3 regions of the Paenibacillus sp. IHB B 3415 genome follow, and region 1 is predicted to be linked to each of the others. Evidence: riboswitches for the same ligand, from Rfam matches in the RefSeq annotation. Region 1 holds a riboswitch; each other region holds the start of a gene.
The links. A riboswitch is a leader RNA that binds a small molecule or an ion and turns the genes downstream of it on or off. The one in region 1 is predicted to bind cobalamin.

Region 1 (7,360 bases):
TCATGCATGATCGGCGCTCCCAGCAGGGAAGAACAGGACTGGATCGCCGATATTCCGGGGATCACCTCGACCTCTACTCCGTCAGCCCGGTTCCAGCCCCGTTCAATCAGCACCTCGTAGACCAGACCCGCCATGCCGTATACACCGGCATCGCCGCTGGATATTACGGCAATGGTCTGGCCGTCCTCGGCTCGGCGGACGGCCTCCTGCGCCCGGCTGACCTCTTCGGTCATACCGGTGCCGACAATCTCTTGATGCCGCAGCAGCGGTTTGATCAGGTCGACATAACTGTTATAGCCGATTACAGCCTCACTCTCTTCGAGAGCAGCCAGCGCCCGGTCGGTAATATGCTCCAGCGCTCCGGGACCGAAGCCGATAATCAGCAGCTTGCCTTGTTTCTTCATCCTTCTTCCCCCGTTCATGAATACCTGTATTAACTATTCAGCAGCCTGTTTAGTACAGCTTTGAAATCTCCCGCCGTGCGGGGGGCTGGCTGGCCGGCGGTGTGCCGTGCAGGCAGGCTGTACCACAAGTCGGCCAGCAGCGGCAGACCGAGGCCGATGGCCTGCAATTCTTCCGCCCCGGCAAAAATCTCCTCCGGCGTCCCCTCAGCCCGGCACCTCCCCTGATCCAGTACGATAATCCAGTCCGCCCAGCGGTACGCCAAGTTCATATCATGCGTAGCCATAACTACGGTTGTGCCTTTTTCATGTATAAGATCAAGACCCTGCAGCATCTGTGTCTCGGATAACGGGTCCAGATACGAGGTCGGCTCATCCAGCAGGATCAGCTCCGGCTCCATCGCCATTACTCCGGCGAGTGCGGTGCGTTTTTTCTGCCCCAGGCTAAGCTGGTGAACCGGTTTGTCACTCAACTCCGTCAGGTTCAGCAGTTCCATAACGCTGCGGCAGCGCTCAGCTATTGCGGCTTCGTCCATCCCCGTTCCCCGCAGCCCGAAGGACACATCCTCCAGAGGCGTGCTCAATATGAGCTGCTGCTCCGGGTCCTGAAAAACAAGGCCCACACTGCTCCGCAGCGCAGCCAGCTCTTTTTTGGCATAGGACAATGTCCTGCCTCCCTGCTGAACCGTACCACGCTGCGGACGCAGAATGCCGACAGCATGCAGGAACAGGGTCGATTTGCCCGAACCATTGTGGCCGAGCACCGCCGTTTTGCGGCCTTTGGGAATGGAGACGGTTAGTTCACGCAGCGCGGCTTCCTTCGTATCCGGGTAATGAAACACCACCCCGTCAAAAGCCAGACTATATTCCATGTCCATGGCGTACTCCTCTAATGTGATTTGGCAAATCGAAACGGATAAATGTTGTATGTTTTACAGCTTTGATACCTAGATACACCGGCCTTCGGGAGGATTGTTGTATGAAATACAACAATCTTCCCTCAAAGCCAACTAAATGAAGAGAAATGCTGCCTTTTGTACAACAATCATGGAATACATCCGATATTCCGAGGAAATTGTTGTATTTTGGGCATGATTTCAAAAAAGCCAGCAGATTTCTTGCACTAAAATCTTAAATTCAACCCCTCAGCCACAGCCAAAGCTGCGCCAGCGCCAGCACAGCGATCCCGGCATACGCCCGGACCGCATAACGCCGCGGCACAGGCCGCGCGGTATACGGCGGCAGAATGATCTCCCCCGTGAACCCGCGGGTCAGCAGCCCCTGCGACAATCCGTAATAACGGTGCATCGTATTGCCGAAGAGGGCCGCGGCCATGGCCGCAGTCTCCCGCAGCCTGGCCTTGTACCCTCTGCGGCCGCCGCGCAGTCTCCGGGCCAGCATCAGCCCGTGCGCTGCATCATTCAGCAGGAACAGGAAGCGGTACATGATCAGCATCAGCTCCAGCACAATCTGCGGCATACGCAGCCTGCGGAGCACTTGCAGCAGCTCACTGAACGGTGTGGTGAACATCAGGAAGAAGAAGCAGCTCGTGCAGGCCGAGACCCTAACCAGCAATTCAGCGGCCCGCTCTAGTCCAGCTGCTGTGATATACACCGGAAGAGGCTGCCCCGAAATCCGGAATACGCCAGCTTCCCCGGCAGCGGGGTGGCCGAATTCCACGAGCAGCGCCGGGACACTAAGGCAATAAAACAGCAGCGCCGTACCAAACAGCAGCCCATAGGCGCGATAGGGAATTTTGGCATGCAGGATGCACCAGGACATCATCCACAGCGTAATCACAAGCTGCAGCACCGGATGCACTGTATAGGAGAGCAGGAACATCAGTGCCGCGAACGAGCTTTTCCACATGGGAGACAGCTGCCTCAAGGCATTATTATAAGAAAGGACATCAATTCGTCTGATCACTTGCTGATGCTGTTCTGCTTCGCCTGGCCTTGTTTCCCTTTCAGCAGCCCCAGTGAATATCCGATCACCCCGGCGCCAATCGCCGCCTGTAATGCGAACAGCATACTCTCCGTCTCACCCGGAAGCTCGGTCAGCGGCTTGAACCAGGGTTCATATTCGGGGTTAATCTCCGTGATCACACCCTCGGCAGCATCATCGGCCCCGCCGAATTCCCCTTCCACGAACAGTAACGGCAGCACACACAACAGGACAACGGCCAGCAGCATCAACCCATTTTTCCATTTATTGCTCATTATGCATTTCCCCCTTTGACCTTGCGTTTCAGGAGCGACATTTCATTTGGACTGTACGATTTCAGCCAGTTCCACAATAATACGGTCAGCAGCCCTTCGCTGATGGCCAGCGGAATCTGAGTTACGGCAAAGATCCCCCCGAATTTGAGAAAAGAGGCCAGGACTCCGCCATCCGCAGCCGGAAAAGCCACCGCAAGCTGAAAGGAAGTCACTACATAAGTCATCAGATCGGCAACCGCCGCCGCACAGAATAAGGCCAGCTTCTCGCGGTCCGGCAGCTTCATCATCAGCTTATAGACTGCATATCCGGCAAAAGGCCCCGCGACCGCCATCGAGAACGCATTCGCCCCCAGCGTAGTGATTCCCCCGTGCGCCAGAAGCAGCGCCTGAAACAACAGCACAATCGAGCCGATCACGCCCATCGGCAGCGGCCCCAGCATTACAGCACCAAGCCCTGTACCCGTAGGATGAGAGCTGCTTCCGGTAACGGAAGGCATTTTGAGCGCCGATAGAACGAACGTGAACGCCCCTGCCAGACCGAGCAGCAGCTTCAGCTCCGGATTCTCCTTGGTCATCGATCTAAGCCTGATAATCCCGAGCACAAAGAACGGTAAGAACGCCACCCACCAGAACACGGCCCAGCCTACCGGCAGAAACCCTTCCATAATGTGCATAGCCTGGGCCGTTCCCGGTTCATTCAGCATAAAGTACACTGTAAATCCGGCAATCAGCGCCGCAAAACTCCAAAATCCGCGTTTCTTCATTTGTCAGCCTCCAAGTTTCTTAAATATAGCAAACCAAAAAACTCCCGCCCTTCAGGGTGGGAGTGTATGTACGCAGGTATGATTCGATAGAGAGCACTGCCGTGCGCCAACAAGGGGTTCTGCACCCGGTCGCTCCGCATGGGCCGCTCAACGCTGTGTCTGCATAACATTGAACCGGCTCTGATCTTGATCTTCAAGATTCCCTCCGGTCCTGCAGGCACATCGCTTCATCTCATTAACCTATCCGTACACCGCTCCTATCCGCGTAGAGTCGTGGTGTGCGTAATCAAGGTAGGTCTCCTGGCTTGGAATACGGGCGCTTTATCCTTCGTCTTCCCCGGGGTTCTCCCCAAGTGACATCTTGAAGTTCAGCTCTTCCTTACAGTGGCGGGACCGCTCGGGACTTGCACCCGATTCCCTGTTATCCCTTGCCTGATCCGGCAAGAGCACCTTGTTACATCGCTAATCCATCCTACATCATAGCGGAACAGGCTCTGCATGTCTGTGATAAAATTGGAGCGGCTGCGAGGCGCAGTATTCATTTGCTTGTAAGGCAGCGTTCATTTGCTTGTAAGAATATCATTTGAGTAATATAATTATTAACTATATAACCTGAACGTGGAGGCAGCGCATGAAACTTGATCTAACCGAACAATCTTTACCCGTGTACGAAGCGTTATCCAGCGCTGTGCGCCTGCAGATGCTGCGGCTCCTGTCCGAACAGCCGATGAACGTCAAGGAACTGGCCGGGGCGCTGAAGCTCAGCAGTGCCATTATGACGATGCATGTGCGCAAGCTGGAAGCTGCCGGGCTGATCCGCAGCCACATGGCTCCCGGACGCAGCGGACTGCAGAAGATTTGTACACTGGCCGCCGAGAGTGCTGAGATTATTTTCCCCGGACAAGCCAGAACACAGCGCAGAGGCTACCGTAAGGAAATTCCCGTGGGCCACTACTCTGATTTCCAGATTGAACCGACCTGCGGATTATCTACAACCGAGCGGGTAATCGGCAACTTTGACGATCCGCGGTATTTCTGGGATCAGGAGCGGGTGAATGCAGGCATCCTGTGGTTCGGCAAAGGATTCGTGGAATATAAAATCCCGAACTTCCTGCTGTCCAGCCAGAAGCCTGAGGAGCTGGTCATCACGATGGAGATTGCCTCCGAAGCCCCGTCCATCAATAATAACTGGCCCTCCGACATCACCTTCACACTGAACGGGCAGCGGCTCGGCTTCTGGACCAGCCCCGGCGACTACGGGGACAGCCCGGGCAAATACACTCCTGCCTGGTGGCCTGCACTCACCAACCAGTATGGACTGCTTAAGCAGCTGCGGATTACTCCGGCGGGCACGTTCATGGACGGTCAGAAGCTGTCAGAGGTTACGCTGGAGCAGGTCGGTATCCGTGATAAGCAGTGGACGTTCAAGGTCTCAGTGGAAGAGGATGCGGAGCATATCGGCGGCCTTACCTTATTCGGCAAGGGGTTTGGCAACTACAACGAGGATCTGGTCTTTGAGCTCTTTTATACGGATGCTGTTGAAGCTTCGGCAAGTGCCAGCCGGACGGAATGACCAGGACTGGACAGCAAACAGCGGCAGCGGGAGACCTTAAGCTCAGGTCTCCCGCTGGGAGACCTTAAGCTCAGGTCTCCCGCTGCCGCTGTTGTGGTTACGGGTGTATTGCAGGGCAGCTTTGCAGTTTAATCAGTCACCGGCTGCCACAGGCCGCCGCCCGGCAGCGGACATCCGCGTGCCTTCAGCCGGGCCACAACCGGTATAATACAGCCGCAGGCAATGCAGGTTACGCCATCCTGCAGCTTGGGACAAGCTCCGCATAGGGCAACCCGCTCGGCATAGACTTCGTCCGGGGCTGTATTATCCGGATTGAACATGGAGGAGGCGAGAATCCGGGCAATCTGCGCTTCCGTCACCTTGTAATCTTCCCGGCATCCCTTGCACGCTGAGGTTGTAGTCATGCTGTGCTCCTTCTCGTTAAGCTCCCGGAGTAATTGCCAGTACTGTCACCGACATTGGCGGCAGTTCAACCGTAAGCGTGTCGCCTTCAAGCTGGAAGGCGGTGAACGGCTGCGGTACTACCGCTTCCGGCTGCTCGAAGGTATTGTGGGCATCGATGGAAGACCCCGCAAGTGTAGTGCCGCTTACGGCTGCTGACTGTCCAGCCAGTCCGCGCAGCTCCAGCGGCAATACTGCCGGTGCAGCGTGATTCAGGTTGCACAGGCTGACGTGAATGACGCCCTCTGCTGTTACGGAAGCTGAAGCAGATACTTCAGGAATCTCCACGCCCTCATAGCTGTAAACCGGGCTGTCGATCGTCAGATCCAGCAGCTCCGCATCCTGATGTACTTTATACATATTAAATACATGATAGGTTGGAGTCAGAAGCATTTTCTCGCCTTCGGTCAGAATTACAGCCTGCAGCACGTTTACGGTCTGGGCAATGTTCGCCATCCGTACACGGTCGCTGTGCTTGTGGAAGATATTCAGGGTCAGACCGGCAACCAGCGCATCACGGATCGTGTTCTGCTGGTAGAGGAATCCAGGGTTCGTACCGGGTTCCACATCATACCAGGTGCCCCATTCATCAACGATCAGGCCCACTCTTTTGTCCGGATCGTATTTGTCCATAATGACACTGTGGCGGGTAACCAGCTCATCCATGAACAGCGCCTTCTTCAATGTGTTGAAATATTCATCCGTTCCATAGCCGGTAGCCGCACCTTTATTAGCCCAATCCGAAGTCGGCAGGGTGTAGTAATGCAGGGTAAGCGAATCCATGAAGCGGGTGGCTTCGCGCATCAGTACTTCGGTCCAGTTATAGTCATCCGAGTTCGCACCGCAGGCGATCCGGTGAATCTTGTTATCCCCATAGTTGCGCACATAAGTCTGATATTGGCGGTACAGGTCAGCATAATACTCAGGACGCATATTGCCGCCGCAGCCCCAGTTCTCATTGCCCACGCCGAAGTAAGCTACACTCCAGGCCTCTTCCTGTCCATTCTTCTGGCGCAGCTCAGCCATCGGCGATACACCGTTAAAGGTCAGATACTCAACCCACTCGGACATCTCCTGTACCGTTCCGCTCCCTACATTGCCGTTGATGTACGGCTCACATTCCAGCATGGCGCAGAGCCGCATGAATTCATGTGTACCAAAATGATTGTTCTCAACCGCACCGCCCCAATGGGTATTGATCATGCGCTTGCGTTCTTCACTTGGGCCAATGCCGTCCTTCCAGTGATATTCATCGGCGAAGCAGCCGCCCGGCCAGCGCAATACGGGAATCTTCATTTCCTTAAGCGCTTCCACCACATCGTTACGGATACCGTTCGTGTTCGGAATCGGTGAATCCTCGCCAACCCAGATACCTTCATAAATACAGCGGCCCAGATGCTCAGCGAAATGTCCGTAGATGTTGCGGTTAATTGTGCCTTTGCGGATGTCAGTGTTCAGTACAATGCGTTCTGCCATTTCAGTTAACGCTCCTCTTTAAGTTAATATATTTGTTAATCATTTAACACTTATATTAATATTATAGTCAGGCTTCCGCTGGTTCGTCAATCTTTAAATTAAGTGGCTCGTGCACCGTTTCTTAAGAATCCTTCCATCCATCGCTGCAGTGGCGCATAGGATAAAGCACTGCTTTGGGTGGTCAGACCCGTTTTCCCTCCAAAAAAATCCCTTGACACCGAGCTGTCAAAGGATAAGGGTACGCCGAAAGATCTTCATGTTGTGGGGGAACGGACTTCAGCGATCAGGTCTGCGATGAGAATATAACGGTCGGGAGCCGCGCCGATAAAGTGAAAGGGATAGCAGGTACTTACGGTTAGGACAGCGTGGTCTGTAGGTACAATAATCGTTTTATCGTCTTTATCAACAATCCGTATAGCACTTATCTTATAGGTGAAAGAACCCGCTGATGTATCAACGACAAGCTCGTTTCCTATTTCCAGTTCG
Region 2 (7,360 bases), on a different contig from region 1:
GAAGAGCAAAACCAATATTCCAACGGCCATTGTACTGGCCAAAAGCGACATGCTGCACTCACTCAAGGATGAGGACGGCGATTACATCAAGTCCAACAGCAACGTGTTCAACAACTATGTGCACCGCAAAACGCTGAATCTGGACGAGTTCCACAACATCGACGGTGAAATCCGCCGCTTTATCGAGAAGGTCGACCGTCCGTTCAAGGACACGATGGATGTGTACTTTGCCAACACCGGTTACTTCGCGGTATCTGCGCTGGGGAGCAATCCGGTCAATCAGAAGGTGGAGGGTGTCGTCAGTCCGATCCGTGTGGACGAGCCGTTTATCTGGCTGCTGCACAAGCTGAACTATATTGAGGGGAGCGACGGGCCGTGAACAGATTTTCAGGGTCCATGATCACCCAGCAGATGTATACCCGCGAGCGCCGCGGCGTTTACCGGGCGACAGAGGGATTCGATACGGTAGCGAAATCGGAGAGTCTCGACAATAATTTTGTCAAAAAAATTCTGCATCCCTTCTGCCTCTACGATGCTCCGGCGGAGCTCGCGGCACGCGGTGAGAAGGATGAGGAGCTGTATCCTGACGCGCTGCACCTGTTCCATACGGAGAGCAATGAGACAGTGATTGGCCTCAGCCGCTATCTGGCGGCGGATTTCACGGGGCAGCGGAGCGCCTTTTTCGCCCATAATTTCGTGGTGCCGCCTATCCGCTCGGAGGAGATTGTTGAGGGGTACGGGGAATGGCTGCATGCCGGCTTTGCGCGGAGTTATGAGGGGGAGCCGGGCGGAACACTGCCTGAGCTGGAGTTCATTCCAGCGGGGGGCCGTGAAGAGTCGGCAGACCCGCTGACCGTGCTTCGCAGCCTCGGGTTCACCGAAGAGCTGTTCAAAGCCCTGCTGCAGGCGGTCATGCTGTCCGTAGCCGGCAAGAAGAAGATCTATGTGGCGCTGAATGTGCCTATCAGTGAGTTGTCGCAGCGTGCGGTGGAGCTGACGGAGGTCCTCTATGCTTCATTGCCGCATGACTTCCGCCGCAGGCTGGGAGTGATCACTTATGCCAAAGAGCCGCAGAGCCGCAAATATATTCACCTGACCTTTGTGGAGAAGGGCTCGCTGCGCCCGGGGGACCGGAGTATTGAGAAGGATTATATTTTTGATCTGGCAGGCGCGCGGATTCTGAATGCCGATTTCGGGGAGTCCCGGCAGACGTATGCAGACCTGGCCTGGAAGACGCTGGGGCAGGCGGGCGGAAGCCTCAGAGATTTCGCCAGATTCGCCGACTCCCTGCTGCTTGGTGAGAGTGTGGACCGCAAGCTGTCGCTGGCACTCTACAATGAGCTGGCTGTCTTTTATGAGATTGAGCAGGGCAATGAAGATTTATATACAGGGAACAAGAACGCTGTGCTCGGCGGCCTGCTGTCCTATCTGAAGCCGGAGGGGGCGCTGGAATCCCGGATGCGGCTGAATGATATGTTCCTGGAGCGGTTCGACCGGGAGTATGATCTGATCCGCAAAAAAGGGATACCGGCGCCGGAGATTCTGGAGTGGTTCAAGGAGTATTTTGCGCTGCCGGGCCATAATTACCGGGTTAAAATTGTGGATTACTTCATCAACGGGATGCTGAACTGCCAGTCGGCGGGACGTGAGGATGCGCTTGCTGCCGCTTACGGTATTATTGAGGGCAACGATGAGCTTAGTGCGGCCTTCTTCAAAAGAGTGCTGGCCCAGCCTATATTCCGCAAAGCGCTGCTGGAGCCTTATATGGAATCCCGGCTGGCAGACGCGCCGAAATCGGCGGATATTCTGCGGTTCGTGGCGCATTGGGGCCGTTTCCTTCCGGAGGCGCTTCAGCAGGCTTTCGTGCGCGATACCGTCAAGGAATATCTGCTGGAGAAGCTGCAGCGGGACAATGATCCGGTGGCGGCGGTGGCATCGGTTCATGAGTCGGTACAGAAGGCGGAGAAAGAACGCCGCAGAGGCGGCGGTGTACATCCTGAAGCGCTGTCACTGCTGCAGGAGCTGGGAACCGTTGCCGACCGCTTCCTGCTGAACCGGATCTCGCTGGACGAGCTGACGATGGAGCAGCTGCTGGAGATTTCCTTCCTGCGCTACCGGGATACGGCGGACTGGCAGCCGCCGCTGGATGCAATCGCTAAGCGTAAAGCGAATGCGCTGCGCGCTGCGTACCGCTGGTTCGGGGAGGAGAAGCCGGACGAGGATATCTTCGCCGGTCTGTCTCCCCGGGAGCTGGATGATGTACAGCTGCTCGGAGGACGCTGGCTGAAGGAGCCGCGGAGCATCGAGCCGTTCGAACGGCTGCCGCTGGCCTTCTACCACAGCAGTGAACGTGAGGGCGGTCCGCTTGATTACGATGCGCTGCTGGAGCTGGTGGCGCGCAAAGCGGGCAATGATAAGGAAACGGTCTACCGTTTCCTGGCCTGGTCGCAGCATAACCGGCTGTTCACCATCTCGAGCAAGAAGCTGTGGCCGAATTACCGGCGGGCGGTGCTGAAGTATTTCCTGAAGAACGACCGTGAGGCGTTCAAGAACCGCGATTTCCGCAAAAGCTATAGCTCGGCCGCAACGCCCGCCATGCAGAATGTCTACAATGAAGCCCGCTCCCAGCTGGCTTCGCCGCTGGCGCGGTGGGTCAGCCGCAGCCGATTTCAGATCCTGATCTCCGGCAGCGTGCTTGGGATCGTACTGATCATTGCCATTATCGCTATCAGCTGGCTGCGGCCGGATGCGGATACCGCTGCGCCGCAGCCGACTGTGAGCCCGATTCGGGGCGATATCAAGAATGCGGATGGGCAAGAGCAAGCCCCTGTCTCTGTACGGCTGGCTAGCGGAGTGGCAGGTGCCGGGACGGGCACAGGGACCGAAAACGGTGGAGCAGAAGGTACCGGGAACGCTGGCGGAGCTGAAGGCGGCGGAACGGAAGGCACCGGGAGTGCTGGCGGGGGTGAAAGCGGCGGGGAAGCAGGCGTCAAGCTGGTGTTCAGCTTTGCCGCTGCGGCGGAGTGCTCCGACTTCAAGCCGGCGGAGATCATTGTGATGTCCGGTAATAACGTTGCGGACACTTACAAGGTTGTAGCAACTGCGAGCAGTTGCCTGGCTGCCGGGACTGACGGCGGCTCTGGTGAGGGAGCCGTGGGGACTGACGGCGGCGGAGATGCGGCCGCTGGGAATAGCGGCGGCTCTGGTGGAGCGGGCGCCGGAAATGACGGCGGCTCTGATGAGGGAGCCGTGGGGACTGACGGCGGCTCTGATGAGGGAGCCGTGGGGACTGACGGCGGCGCGAATGGAGATGCGGCCGCTGGAAATAGCGGCGGCTCTGATGAAGCCGAAGCCTCCCCGGCGGCGGGTTCATCGGGCGCAGGAACACGGCTCTGATGAAGCCGAAGCCTCCCCGGCGGCGGGTTCATCGGGCGCAGGAACACCTGCGCGCTTATATGAAGTGACGGTGGAGCTGGAGCCGGGCGCGAAGCTGGCCGCGGGTGATGTGATCACCGCCGGAATCTATACGCTGAAGCTACAGGCTAGTCCGGGGAGCATTCTGGGAAGTGCCCCGAGCACTACTCCGAGCACTACTCCGGAGACTACACCCGGCACCGCCCCCACTCCTTCCGCCAGCCCGGACACGGATGCGGAATGATTGAGTGAGAGCCTGAATTGGGCGAAGCCGGATGTAAGAGAAGTCCGGCATTTCATCAACGGTGCTGCCGCCAAAGTTGGCAGAGAGGTCATTGTACTTTGTACACTCAAATCCGGATTAATCAGCACTATTATGTGTTCTATTGTATTTGGTACATTAGATTCCGGATTTTAGAGCCTATAAGGGCTATATTCCAAAATCAATTGTATTAAATACAGCAGAATGCATTATGGTCGCCTTTTATTCCCATTCTGTTGTACATAATACAATCAACCCGCTGCCGGCTCTTGCCGGAAGCGGAAGAATCACTATTTAAGTCCTGAACAGCACGATATGCCGGGAGAATGCGGCGAGTGTTGTTCAGGATTTTTTGTGCGGAAGGGGCAGGGCTGCATATAATTGAAACAGCTTGTCTATAGACATACAGGGGAATAGTAGATATGATTGTTTGTGAATATTAAAATTTAATAAGCTTTGGAAAAAGGTGCGGATTTCCGTAGAAACAGGCGCTGTCATTTAGCAGATAGCCATGCCGGTTCTACGATTGTAATCTGCTTAAAAGGGAAGTCCGGTGCAAGTCCGGTGCGGTCCCGCCACTGTAAATGCGGAGCGACTCCTGAGAAGCCACTGTCTGATAATAGGATGGGAAGGCGGGGGAAGCAATGAAGCTTAAGCCAGGAGACCTGCCTTTTTCGTTGTTGTTTCTATTCTTCGGGGGTAAGAATGCGGAACAGGTGCAAATATAAGCAGGGGCTGTGTGTAGGGAAACTTCTTTTCAGCCGCATGTATTGTATCCTTCCCCGGCCGCCCTGTACAGGGCGGTCTTTATGTTGCACCCGCATCAGCGGAGGACGCAGGATTCATCTATACCATTCTATTCACAGAAAGAGGTCAAGCAATGAAGAACAATCTATCATCCAAATTTATCCGGCTGGGTCTGATCGTTGTCATGATGTTCGCGGTTCTGGGAGCATCCGTGGCTCCGGCAGGACAGGCTTTTGCAGAGAGTGATACCGCATCAGCCCAGTTGAGTGCGAATACCGCGAATACGGCCTCGGCTCTACCGGCAGGCACAGCAGTTAGCGTAGCTGAGGCAGTCTATGCCACTTCGGAGTTTGTGCTGAAGGCCGGAGTCCAGTCCGACTGGCAGGCCATCGGCCTCGCGCAGGCGGGCTACAAGGTTCCGGATAGTTATTTAAAGGCGCTTGAGAGTAAAGTAGCCGCAGCAAAGGGTGTTTACGCCAGAGCTACGGATTATGCGCGGATTACGCTTGCGGTTAGGGCGCTTGGCGGGAATCCGGCGGATGTCGCCGGCTACAACCTGATTGAGAAGCTCTACAATAACGATAAAATTACCGGCCAGACGCTGAACAACGCAGCCTATGTACTGCTGGCGCTTGATTCCGGAACGTATACTATGCCTGACAATGCGAAATGGACACCGGCGAAACTGCTGGCTGAGATTCTGTCCAAGCAGAACACAGACGGCGGCTTCACCCTGACTACGGGAGCAAGTGACCCGGACATGACGGCGATGGTGCTTACTGTGCTGGCAGGACATAAGGCTGATCCGGCAGCCAATACCGCGGGACAGCGGGCGGCAGCCTGGCTGGCGACCGCACAGGACAAGAACGGCGGCTATGGTGACAGCAGCGAGAGTGTCGCTCAAGCCATTATTGGTCTGTCCTCCTTTGGCCTTGACCCGGCAGGGGCGGAGTATACCGTAGGCAATGTAAACCTTGTCAGTAAGCTTCTTAGCTATAGTGCAGCAGATGGCGGGTTCGCTCATACAGCGGGGGGAAGCTACAATCAGCTCTCGACAGAGCAGGCGCTGGAAGCATTGGTGGCTTACAAGCTTTTCAGCACAGGCAGCAAGCTCTATGACCTTAGCAATTCACCTGTGAAGAGTCCTCAGGTTAGTGTGTCCGTTGCCATTGAGGGCCCTAACGGAACCCTGGCAGAAGGCACTGTATATGCGGGAAATGTACTTCAAGCACTGGAGAAGGCAGCAGCGGCGAAGAAGGTGGCCCTGGTCAATGAAGCTGGCAATTATGTGACGGGAATCGGCGGCGTGACGGCGGGTGCTTTTGGCGGCTATGACGGATGGATGTATGTTGTAGCACGCGGTGGAGCGTGGATCTATCCAAGTGTAGGCATGGGTGATTTCCTTCTTGCGGAGAATGACCGGGTGCTTGTCTATTATGGCGGGGATAATACACAGGTGGTAGAGTCCGTGACGGTCTCCCCTGCACAGCCGCAGCCTGGACAAGATATCACTGTAAAAGTAACTCAAAAGCAGTGGGTATGGAATGAAGCGACCTTCACTTCCGACCCGGTATCCTCACCGGCCGCAGGGGTTCAGGTATCCATCGGCGGTAAAACTGCTGTTACAGATGCTGCGGGTTCAGCTGTTGTTGCCGGCGGCCTGCCAGCGAATAAATATACGATTACCGTTACCGGATATCTCAAAGACAGCACACCTGCGGTAGTCCGCTATTCGCAGCCGCTGACCGTGGCTTCTGCTGCGGCTGACCGTGCTGCTTTTACTGATGTGAAGTCAATCTCGCCTTGGGCGCTGGAGTCAGTGTATACGGCCTATGACCGCAAGCTGATGGGCGGTGTCAGTGAGAGCAGCCTCGTGTTCGCGCCGAAGAAGAATATTAGCCGGGCTGAATTTGCGGCACTGCTGCTTAGATTGACCGGCAACGAGCCGTCTGCGGCATCGTCAGCCCAGAGTTTCAGTGATGTTAAGGCGGATGCGTGGTATTATGGAGCAGTGAACAAAGCGAAGGAACTGGGAATTGTCAGCGGAGTAACAGGTACAGCCTTCAAACCGGACGGCCCCGTTACCCGCCAGGATATGGCTGTAATGATCGTGAGAGCCTTGAAGCTGGACGAAGCTTCGGCAGCAGCCGGAACCGGCAAATTCACCGATGAAGACCAGATCAGCGCCTACGCATTAACAGCGGTACGTACTGTAACCGGACTTGGAATTATGAGCGGTACCGGCGGCGAATTCGCCCCTGCCACAGCTGTAACCAGAGAAATGGCCGCTGCTGTAGCGGTTAGATTGCCTTAGGAAGGATATGGGTCAAGGAAGAAGAGCCTTGATGAAGAAAAGATCCTAGATAAGCTGAACCTTAAATATGAATATATAACTTAGTCTTAGTCAGCAGTAAAATTTGAATAGTAGGGCTGCTGGGGCAAGAATCTCACGATTTCAACCCGCGTTTGGGGTGGGAATCCGAAGGCTTGTTGAAAATCCTGCACATAATACAACATTTTCACCAGGATATAGCCTATATTCGAAAATTGTTGTACAAAAGGCAGCATTTCTCTTCTAACAAGCGGTGTAGCGGGACAGATTGTTGTATTTCATACAACAATCTGTCCGAATGCCTAAGGATTAAGGGAGTTAAGTTGTATTTTCTGCAAGATTTTGCATGGAGCAGCCTAAAGCGAAAATGCGGGCGGGATATACAGGTGGATAAATGCCGCTTAATTCCCGGTGAATCTCCCGATATGGCGGCGTAGTTGGAAAAACAACACTTAATCTCGCTTGAGTTAGCGAATGACCCGGCTAGGGGCAGAATTAAGTGTCATTAATCCAACTAGGATCGGCATTGAAGTCCGCATAGGATAAATAAGTGTCATAAATCCAATTACTGTTCCGGCGGAGGGATGTTTTGCGGAGTTTCGCTC
Region 3 (7,360 bases), on a different contig from region 1:
TTCATGTCCAGCATGCCGCATCCGCTCCTTTTGTGTTAAAAAAATGCAAAAAACGCCCTCATCCATGGGACGAGGAGCGTCAGCTCGCGGTGCCACCCAGGTTGACCTTATTTCCGGTAAAATAGCTGTAAAGCGCGGAATAAGGCCCTCTTTGGTCTTCGCGGTAACGGGCGAAACCCGGTAAACTTAGGGAACAGGAAGGTGCTCCGGTCGCAGACGCCTCGCGGTTGGATGCCGGTCATTGGCCTGGTCGGGATATAGGTTTGCCGTTTATTATAACCAGAGAAGAGCCGGGTTGCAAGTGCAAATGAGGTTTGACAATATTCCTTGTACTCTGCTAGGATTATTACTAATTTAAAGTATTTGTGTCCGGCACAGCAGCCCGGCATATCTTATAAAAGCGGACGGAAGAGGTGCGGAAGTGGCCAAAATAGTGGTAATAAACGGTACGCCATCCCTGGTATCCCGAATCAATGCGGTGATTGAATATGCGGAGGGGGATCTGCGGGAACGCGGGTTTGAAGTGGAACGGATTAATGTAGCGGAGCTTCCGGCGGAGGATCTGATTCATACCAGGTTTGAGAGCGAAGCCATCGTCAAAGCGAATGGCCTGGTGGCTGAAGCTGATGCGGTGATCGTCGTCAGTCCGGTGTACAAAGCTTCCTATACGGGAGTGCTGAAGACCTTCCTGGACCTGGTTCCGCAAAAAGGGCTGGCCGGCAAAATCGTGCTGCCGCTCTTCATGGGCGGCAGCCTGGCCCATCTGCTCGCGATCGACTATGCGCTGAAGCCGGTGCTGTCTGTGCTGGGCGCCCGGCACATTCTTGGCGGAGTCTACGCGGTAGACTCGCAGGCTGTGCGCAACGACCAGGGTGTCGTTGAGCTGGCCGAGGAACTGAAGCTGCGGCTGAACAGCGTGCTGGAAGAGCTGGCGGACGAGACAGCACATAAGGCGGCGCGTAAAGCGGAGCTCTAAGCGGCTATATCATGGTCAGGGCAGCGTCAAGATATATCCTGCCGAGAAATATAAAAGGGTACTAAACCACCGGAATGCGGTAGTTTAGTACCCTTTTTAAATATACGAAAGTATATGTCCTGGGGAGCTTATACCCTTTGAAAGCTTAGCGCAGGCTCCCAAAGTATAACCGTATCTCCGGCAAGACTTGCCGGAATATCAATAATCCGCTGGTTGCTGCTTCCCCGGTAGGAGAGGGTCAGGTCTTTGAGTTCCTCTACAAACCGTCCGTCGATCACCACCTGGCATAAGGCCAGCAGCTTCCATTCCGCAGAACCGGGGGAAGCCGTCAGCTCCTCGTACGTATAACCGGTATAGATCCAGACCGGGAAGCCCGGCAGCTCGGCGCGGAGCTCATGGATGAAGTCAGCCGCTCCCTCTGCCGAGAAAAAAGGGTCCCCGCCTGCCAGAGTCAAGCCGTCCAGCAGCGGATTATCTGCTATCTCGGTGATAATCTCGCGCCTGCGCTCCGGAGTGAAGACCTCTCCATAATTGAAGTTCCAGGTCTTCGGGTTGAAGCATCCGGGGCAGCGGTGGCGGCATCCGCTGAAGAAGAGGACCGCCCGCAATCCCTCTCCTTCATTGATCGACTCCGGATAATATCCGCAGATGTTCATAGATGCTTAACGCGGTCACGTACTTCGGCTTGCTTGGCGGCATTGAAGCGGGTCTGATAGTCGCCGGTCAGATATCCGGTTACCCGGCGCAGCCGGCGGATATGCGTTGTATCTTCATGAGCGCCGCAGGATGGGCAATTCGTGCCGATCACACCTTCGTGGCCGCAGCCGGAGCAGCGGTCAATCGGGTGGTTAATGCTGAAATAGCTGATGTCCTGCTCCAGCGCGTATTTGATGATTTTGACGAATGCTGCAGGGTTGCTGCGGGCGTTGCCGTTCAGCTCTACATAAGAGATCGCTCCGGCGTTGCAATATTCATGGAATGGAGCTTCCAGGCTGATCTTCTTGGCTGCGCTCAGGTCGTAATAGACCGGAATGTGGAATGAATTCGTATAGTATTCCCGGTCCGTTACACCCGGGATGGAACCGAGAACCTTGCGGTCTATCTTGGTGAACTTGCCGGAGAGACCTTCGGCAGGCGTGGCGAATAGAGTAATGTTCAGATCCAGCTCTTCGCTCTTGCGGTCGCAGTATTCACGCATGTGGCGGACAATAGCCACTGCCTTGGCATGGACCTCCATATCTTCGCCATGGTGTTTGCCGTACATAGCCTTCATGCACTCGGCCATACCGATGAAACCAAGGGACAGGCTGCCGTGCTTCAGCAGTTCACCTACGCTGTCTTCCGGTGCAAGCTGCTCGCCGCCTTCCCAGACGCCTTCACGCATCATGAAATCGGAGGCTTTGGCTTTCTGGGAAGCCTGAATGCGGAACCGGTGCAGCAGGCCGTCCAGTGCAACGTCCATATAATGATTAAGATCTTCGAAGAAGCCTTCCTCGTCAGCGGCAAGGCGGCGGCCGGTTACTGTGCCGTAAGCCAGTCCTAGGCGTACAAGGTTAAGCGTATTGAATGAAAGGTTGCCTTTACCAGAGCAGTGATTGCGTCCGAAGCGGTCGCCCAGAACACGTGTCCGGCAGCCCATCGTAGCAAATTCAGTATCCGGATCGGTTGGATCGTAGTACTGCATATTCAGCGGAGCATCCAGATTGGCGAAGTTCGGATACAGTCGGCGTGCAGAGCACTCTGCCGCTTTCACGAACAGCTCATAGTTAGGATCACCAGGCTGCTGGTTGACACCCTGTTTGCATTTGAAGATCTGAATCGGGAACACCGGTGTTTCTCCGCTGCCAAGTCCGTTCATCGTAGCAGTTAAGAGGGAGCTAATCACCAGCTGGCCCTCCGGAGAGGTGCAGGTTCCGTAGTTGATACTGGTAAAAGGAATCTGGCCGCCTGAGCGGCTGGACATGGTATTCAGGTTATGTACCATGCTCTCCGCAGCCTGAAGTGTTTCAATTTCTGTCTCTTTCAGGGCGAAACGGAAGGCGCGCGGATACTTCTCTTCCAGATCGCTGCGGGTCATAGTGACCTCGCCGAGCGCTTCGCCGGCTGTACCTTCCTCGAAATATTCCATTCCTTTGCGGAACAGCTTAGCGAAGGATTTAGTGACATAAGGCGCGAGATCGTAATCCAGCTTGTTGGCGGATACGCCGCCGTACTGGGCATTCTGCTGGGACTGGAAAATAATCGCCACCAGCGACATAGCCGTCATAATCGAATTCGGAGGGCGGACGCTGCCGTTGCCGGTATTGAAGCCTTCGCGGAGCAGACGTTCAAACGGGATGAAGATGCAGTTGGTTGTTCCAATGGCATATTGATCCAGGTCGTGTACATATACAACATTATCTTCAATAGCCTGCACGAGCTGTGGCGGCATCGTGAAATTGCGTGCGTACCACTTGGAATATTCACTGCCGAATTTGCTCATCTTGCCGGAGAAGCTCTCCCCGTTCAAGTTGGCGTTCTCGCGCAGCAGATCCAAATCCCGGCTGTCGATAATATCCCGTCCCAAATGAATAACTTCTTCCAAAAGAACTTCCTGTGCAGCTTGTCCTTCGTTATATCGTTTCTCCAGCAGCGTCATTGTATAGCTCTCTCCTCTCGGTATCGTAAGCGTGAAGCGTGTGCTCCATGACATCAGTAAAAAGGCATCTCCAGCCGGGAGGCGGGAAATGCCCGAATGCGTATTGCAAATATCCGAAACAGCGGAAATTTGCCGGTGGTCTATGTGGAAAATACGAACGGGTACAGGGCTTGTCCTGTTCTGGAACCTGTTCTTGTACCTTCCGCAGAAGCCGATACCTTAGGACGATACTCTATCGTCCTCAGGTATCGGCAGCCTCTGGCCCGATTAACGGAAAGGCTAACTCTGCTCGTGCAGGCCGCATGCGGGCACCTCGCCTGTTCCTCGCAGGAGTCTAACCGGTGCCACAGAAACAGGCAGGTCTCCTGGCTTCCGGTATGCCCTCCGGCGCCTTCCCGAGGGGCCTCGCAGCCCCTTAGTGGCTTATTGTCGGAGGATGCTGCTCCAGCGGCGTCTGGCGGCTGGAACATCCGGTTACAGTGGCGGGACCGCAGCGGATTTGCACCGTGTTTCCCTATTAAGCTTCAACCCTAGCAAGAGGGCGAAACACCTGTTTCTACTATATTTTGTTGTTGTTAAATAAAAGTAACTCAATATATTGTGTTTGTAAACATTTTTTTGCGAATCCGCGCGGGGAGCGGGTTCCGCAGGTTTACTCACAGATGATCCACAGTTAGTCCACAGGTAATCCACAACTTTCCTGTGGATATGGCCTTAAATGAGTCATAAATTGTCCCAAAAGATGCCACAAAGACTCCATAAATAGAGTGCGTCTAATCCTGGTAATTTTACGAGGGAGATAGTAATAGAGAGGGGGCGTCTATGGGTATTTGTGGGAGGGGCACTGAAGGGTTACAATTAAGGAGTAAGGATAGAGCAGACTCATCAAACTTGCAGGAGGGATTTCACAATGGCGATTGGCGAAGTGACCGTTATTCCGATTGGCACTGGCAGTACCAGTCTCAGCAGCTATGTGGCCGATATGCAGCGTGTGCTGCAGACCGTGGAGGGGATTACCTATGAGCTTACTTCGATGGGGACTATTATTGAAGGACCGGTTGCACGGATTCTTGCTGCGGTAGAAGCGCTGCATGAGTCGCCGTTTACGTCAGGAACACAGCGGGTTTCCACCTCGCTTAAGATTGATGACCGTCGTGACAAGCCTTCTACGAGCCGCAGTAAGCTGGAATCCGTGGAACGCAAGCTGCAAGGAGAGTAAGGAACACCTGTAGTTGTAATCAGATTCAACCTATAAGGAGCGGATCTTTCATGGCCAAAGCCTCACAGCAGGTCGGGATTCAAATGTACACACTGCGTGACCAGACAGAGCGCGATTTCCTGGGTACACTGGGCAAAGTTGCGGAGATGGGATATCAGGCGGTGGAATTTGCCGGTTATTTCGGCGTGTCTGCAGGAGAACTGCGCCGTACATTGGACCGGTTGGGTCTTGCTGCGCCTTCGGCGCATGTGGGCCTGGATTTCAGCAGTCTGGATAACATGGAACGGGCGTTAGCCAAAGAAATTGAATATGCGAAGGAACTTGGTTTACAATATATGATCACCCCTTCGGCACCGCTTCCGCAGAACCCCTCGATGGAAGATGTGACGGCGGTGATTCCCTTCCTGGAGAAGGCCTCCGCGATGGTCCGTGCAGCAGGCCTGCAGTACGGGTATCACAACCATGATTATGAATTTGCGGAGGTAGACGGCAAAGCAGTCATCGATATATGGCTGGGGCAGATTCCTGCGGACCATATGTTTGCAGAGTTCGATCTGGGCTGGGTACACAGGGGCGGAGCACGTCCCATTGACTATGTCTCCCGTTATGCCGGCCGTGTTCCGCTGGTTCACATTAAGGATTTCGGGGCAAATAATGAAGAGACTGATCTCGGGAAAGGGCAGGTTGATTTCCAGAGTGTCTTTGAGGCGGCAGAGAAGAGCGGGATTCTGTACTATATAGTAGAGCAAGAGGCTTACGCCGTGTCTTCGCTGGAGAGTGCTAAGGAGGCACTGGAATATTTCCGCGGGCTGGGGCTTATGCAGGGATAGGAAGAGGTAATAGTCAAAAAGGGTTGCGTTTTCTGCTGAAAGAGTTATAATATTTTTTGTTTGGCAGGCGGGCAATCCTTTAAGCTGGTGTAGCTCAGGGGTAGAGCAACGCACTCGTAATGCGTAGGCCGGGGGTTCAATTCCCTTCACCAGCATTCTTAGAATTAATATGCAGCGCGGCCTCCGGGAGTTTCGGAGGCCGCGCTTTTTATATATCAGCTAATCGATTAACAGCACGGCCTTACCGGAATATCTGCGTTCCAGCAGCGCCTCGGATACCTCCGCTATCTTCTCCCATGACGCTTCCACTTCAATGAGGGGTGTTAATTGGCCTGTTGAGAGGAGGCTGGCCAGCAGTTTGAGATCGTCGGCTACGGAGTAACGGCTGACTTCTTCTCCAAGAAAGAAGCTGTACAAGGTTCTGCCGCCTAAGCCTCTGATATCAAGTGTGGAATAAGGAGAGGCTGAATGTCCCATCGAGACTAGGGTCCCTCCCGGTTCCAGCTGAGGCATCAAAGCAGCCAGTGTATCACCGCCCACTGAATCCACGATTAGATGATAAGGACCGAAAGGAATTGCCTGAGATATCGCAGCTTCTCCAACCACGACCTCATTAGCGCCGGCTTCCCGGGCAACCTGGGCTTTTTCCTTTGTTCTTGCTACACCTACTGTAAATGCCCCGGACTGTGCGGCTAACTGATGAGCCATGATTCCCACGCCTCCAGTGGAGCCGGTGATCAATATTTTCTTGCCGAGCAGCATTCCGCCCTTTCTAAGGGTGTAAAGTGCGGACAGGCCTGCTACAGGCAAAATGGCGGCTTGGGCGAAGGTTATGTTATCCGGTATCTCTGCCAGGAACGAAGCGGGTGCAGCCACCCGCTCTGCCCATGCCCCCATCGGGAGAAGCCCGGTGACACGGCTTCCTTCTCTGGGTCCGGTGCCATTCCGGGCTTGCTGGACAACAGTTCCGGCAAAATCCCAGCCCGGCCGGAATCCCTCAGCCTCCTTCCTTGCATCAACAACTTCACCCCGGTTAAGGGAGAAAGCATGCACTCTAACGATTGCCTCCCCGGGCTGGGCCTCCGGTGCGGCGACTTCCTTGACGGTCAAATATCCATGAGCCGGTGAGTCTGTAACAATTGCACGATTCATAGGATCTCCTCCATAAATATAATTAGAAGCGTAATGGAAATTGCGCCCTGTTTTCATAGTGGAGTATACTGTAGGAATTGGCTTGTACCAAGAGTAGAATTACACCTCAATATGGTAAAGGCGGTGAGCCTGATGACTATACGTAAGGATAGGGACGTTCAGGATGAGACGTTGAAGGGGGTAATCGCTGAAATTGAGAATCTTCGCGTAACACGTCAACTGGATTATGCTAATCAACCCCATCCGTTGTTGAAACGGTTTACTCAGCAGGAGCTTAACGATATGGCTTGCCCTACGTATAAAAACCTATTAATGGGACGCTCACACCGTATGCCGGATCGCCGGATGATTATCTGTATTGCTGAATATCTGGAGTGTACAGCCGTTGAACGGAATGCTCTGCTGCTGGCTGCCGGTTATCTCCCGGTCTATCCGGCTCTTGAAGGAGCAGCTATGGAGCAGGCGCTGGAAGAAGTGAGGCAGATCCTGAGCAGCCTGCCGCTGCCGGCAATGATTGTGAACCACATGTTAAATATCAAGGCGGT

Region 2: another riboswitch for cobalamin. It lies ahead of QW71_RS38240 (S-layer homology domain-containing protein); the one in region 1 lies ahead of QW71_RS21190 (energy-coupling factor ABC transporter permease).
Region 3: another riboswitch for cobalamin. It lies ahead of QW71_RS29080 (anaerobic ribonucleoside triphosphate reductase); the one in region 1 lies ahead of QW71_RS21190 (energy-coupling factor ABC transporter permease).

The regions. Positions count from the first base shown of each region.
Region 1 is NZ_JUEI01000050.1:17,122-24,481, reverse strand. Features, by position in the region: partial or broken gene cobJ (precorrin-3B C(17)-methyltransferase) at 1-404, opposite strand, end outside; gene QW71_RS21205 (energy-coupling factor ABC transporter ATP-binding protein) at 434-1,279, opposite strand; gene cbiQ (cobalt ECF transporter T component CbiQ) at 1,539-2,327, opposite strand; gene QW71_RS21195 (energy-coupling factor ABC transporter substrate-binding protein) at 2,324-2,620, opposite strand; gene QW71_RS21190 (energy-coupling factor ABC transporter permease) at 2,620-3,384, opposite strand; cobalamin riboswitch at 3,657-3,853, opposite strand; gene QW71_RS21180 (transcriptional regulator) at 4,016-4,957, shown strand; gene QW71_RS21175 (DUF6171 family protein) at 5,086-5,361, opposite strand; gene QW71_RS21170 (alpha-N-arabinofuranosidase) at 5,378-6,874, opposite strand; gene QW71_RS21165 (class D sortase) at 7,129-7,360, opposite strand, start outside.
Region 2 is NZ_JUEI01000064.1:924-8,283, reverse strand. Features, by position in the region: gene QW71_RS25555 (hypothetical protein) at 1-379, shown strand, start outside; gene QW71_RS41870 (hypothetical protein) at 376-3,396, shown strand; gene QW71_RS25545 (hypothetical protein) at 3,341-3,658, shown strand; cobalamin riboswitch at 4,175-4,364, shown strand; gene QW71_RS38240 (S-layer homology domain-containing protein) at 4,557-6,737, shown strand.
Region 3 is NZ_JUEI01000080.1:15,088-22,447, forward strand. Features, by position in the region: gene serS (serine--tRNA ligase) at 1-14, opposite strand, end outside; gene ssuE (NADPH-dependent FMN reductase) at 422-976, shown strand; gene nrdG (anaerobic ribonucleoside-triphosphate reductase activating protein) at 1,105-1,632, opposite strand; gene QW71_RS29080 (anaerobic ribonucleoside triphosphate reductase) at 1,629-3,614, opposite strand; cobalamin riboswitch at 3,952-4,183, opposite strand; gene QW71_RS29085 (MTH1187 family thiamine-binding protein) at 4,525-4,833, shown strand; gene QW71_RS29090 (sugar phosphate isomerase/epimerase) at 4,884-5,663, shown strand; tRNA gene QW71_RS29095 (tRNA-Thr) at 5,747-5,818, shown strand; gene QW71_RS29100 (zinc-binding dehydrogenase) at 5,883-6,815, opposite strand; gene QW71_RS29105 (hypothetical protein) at 6,948-7,360, shown strand, end outside.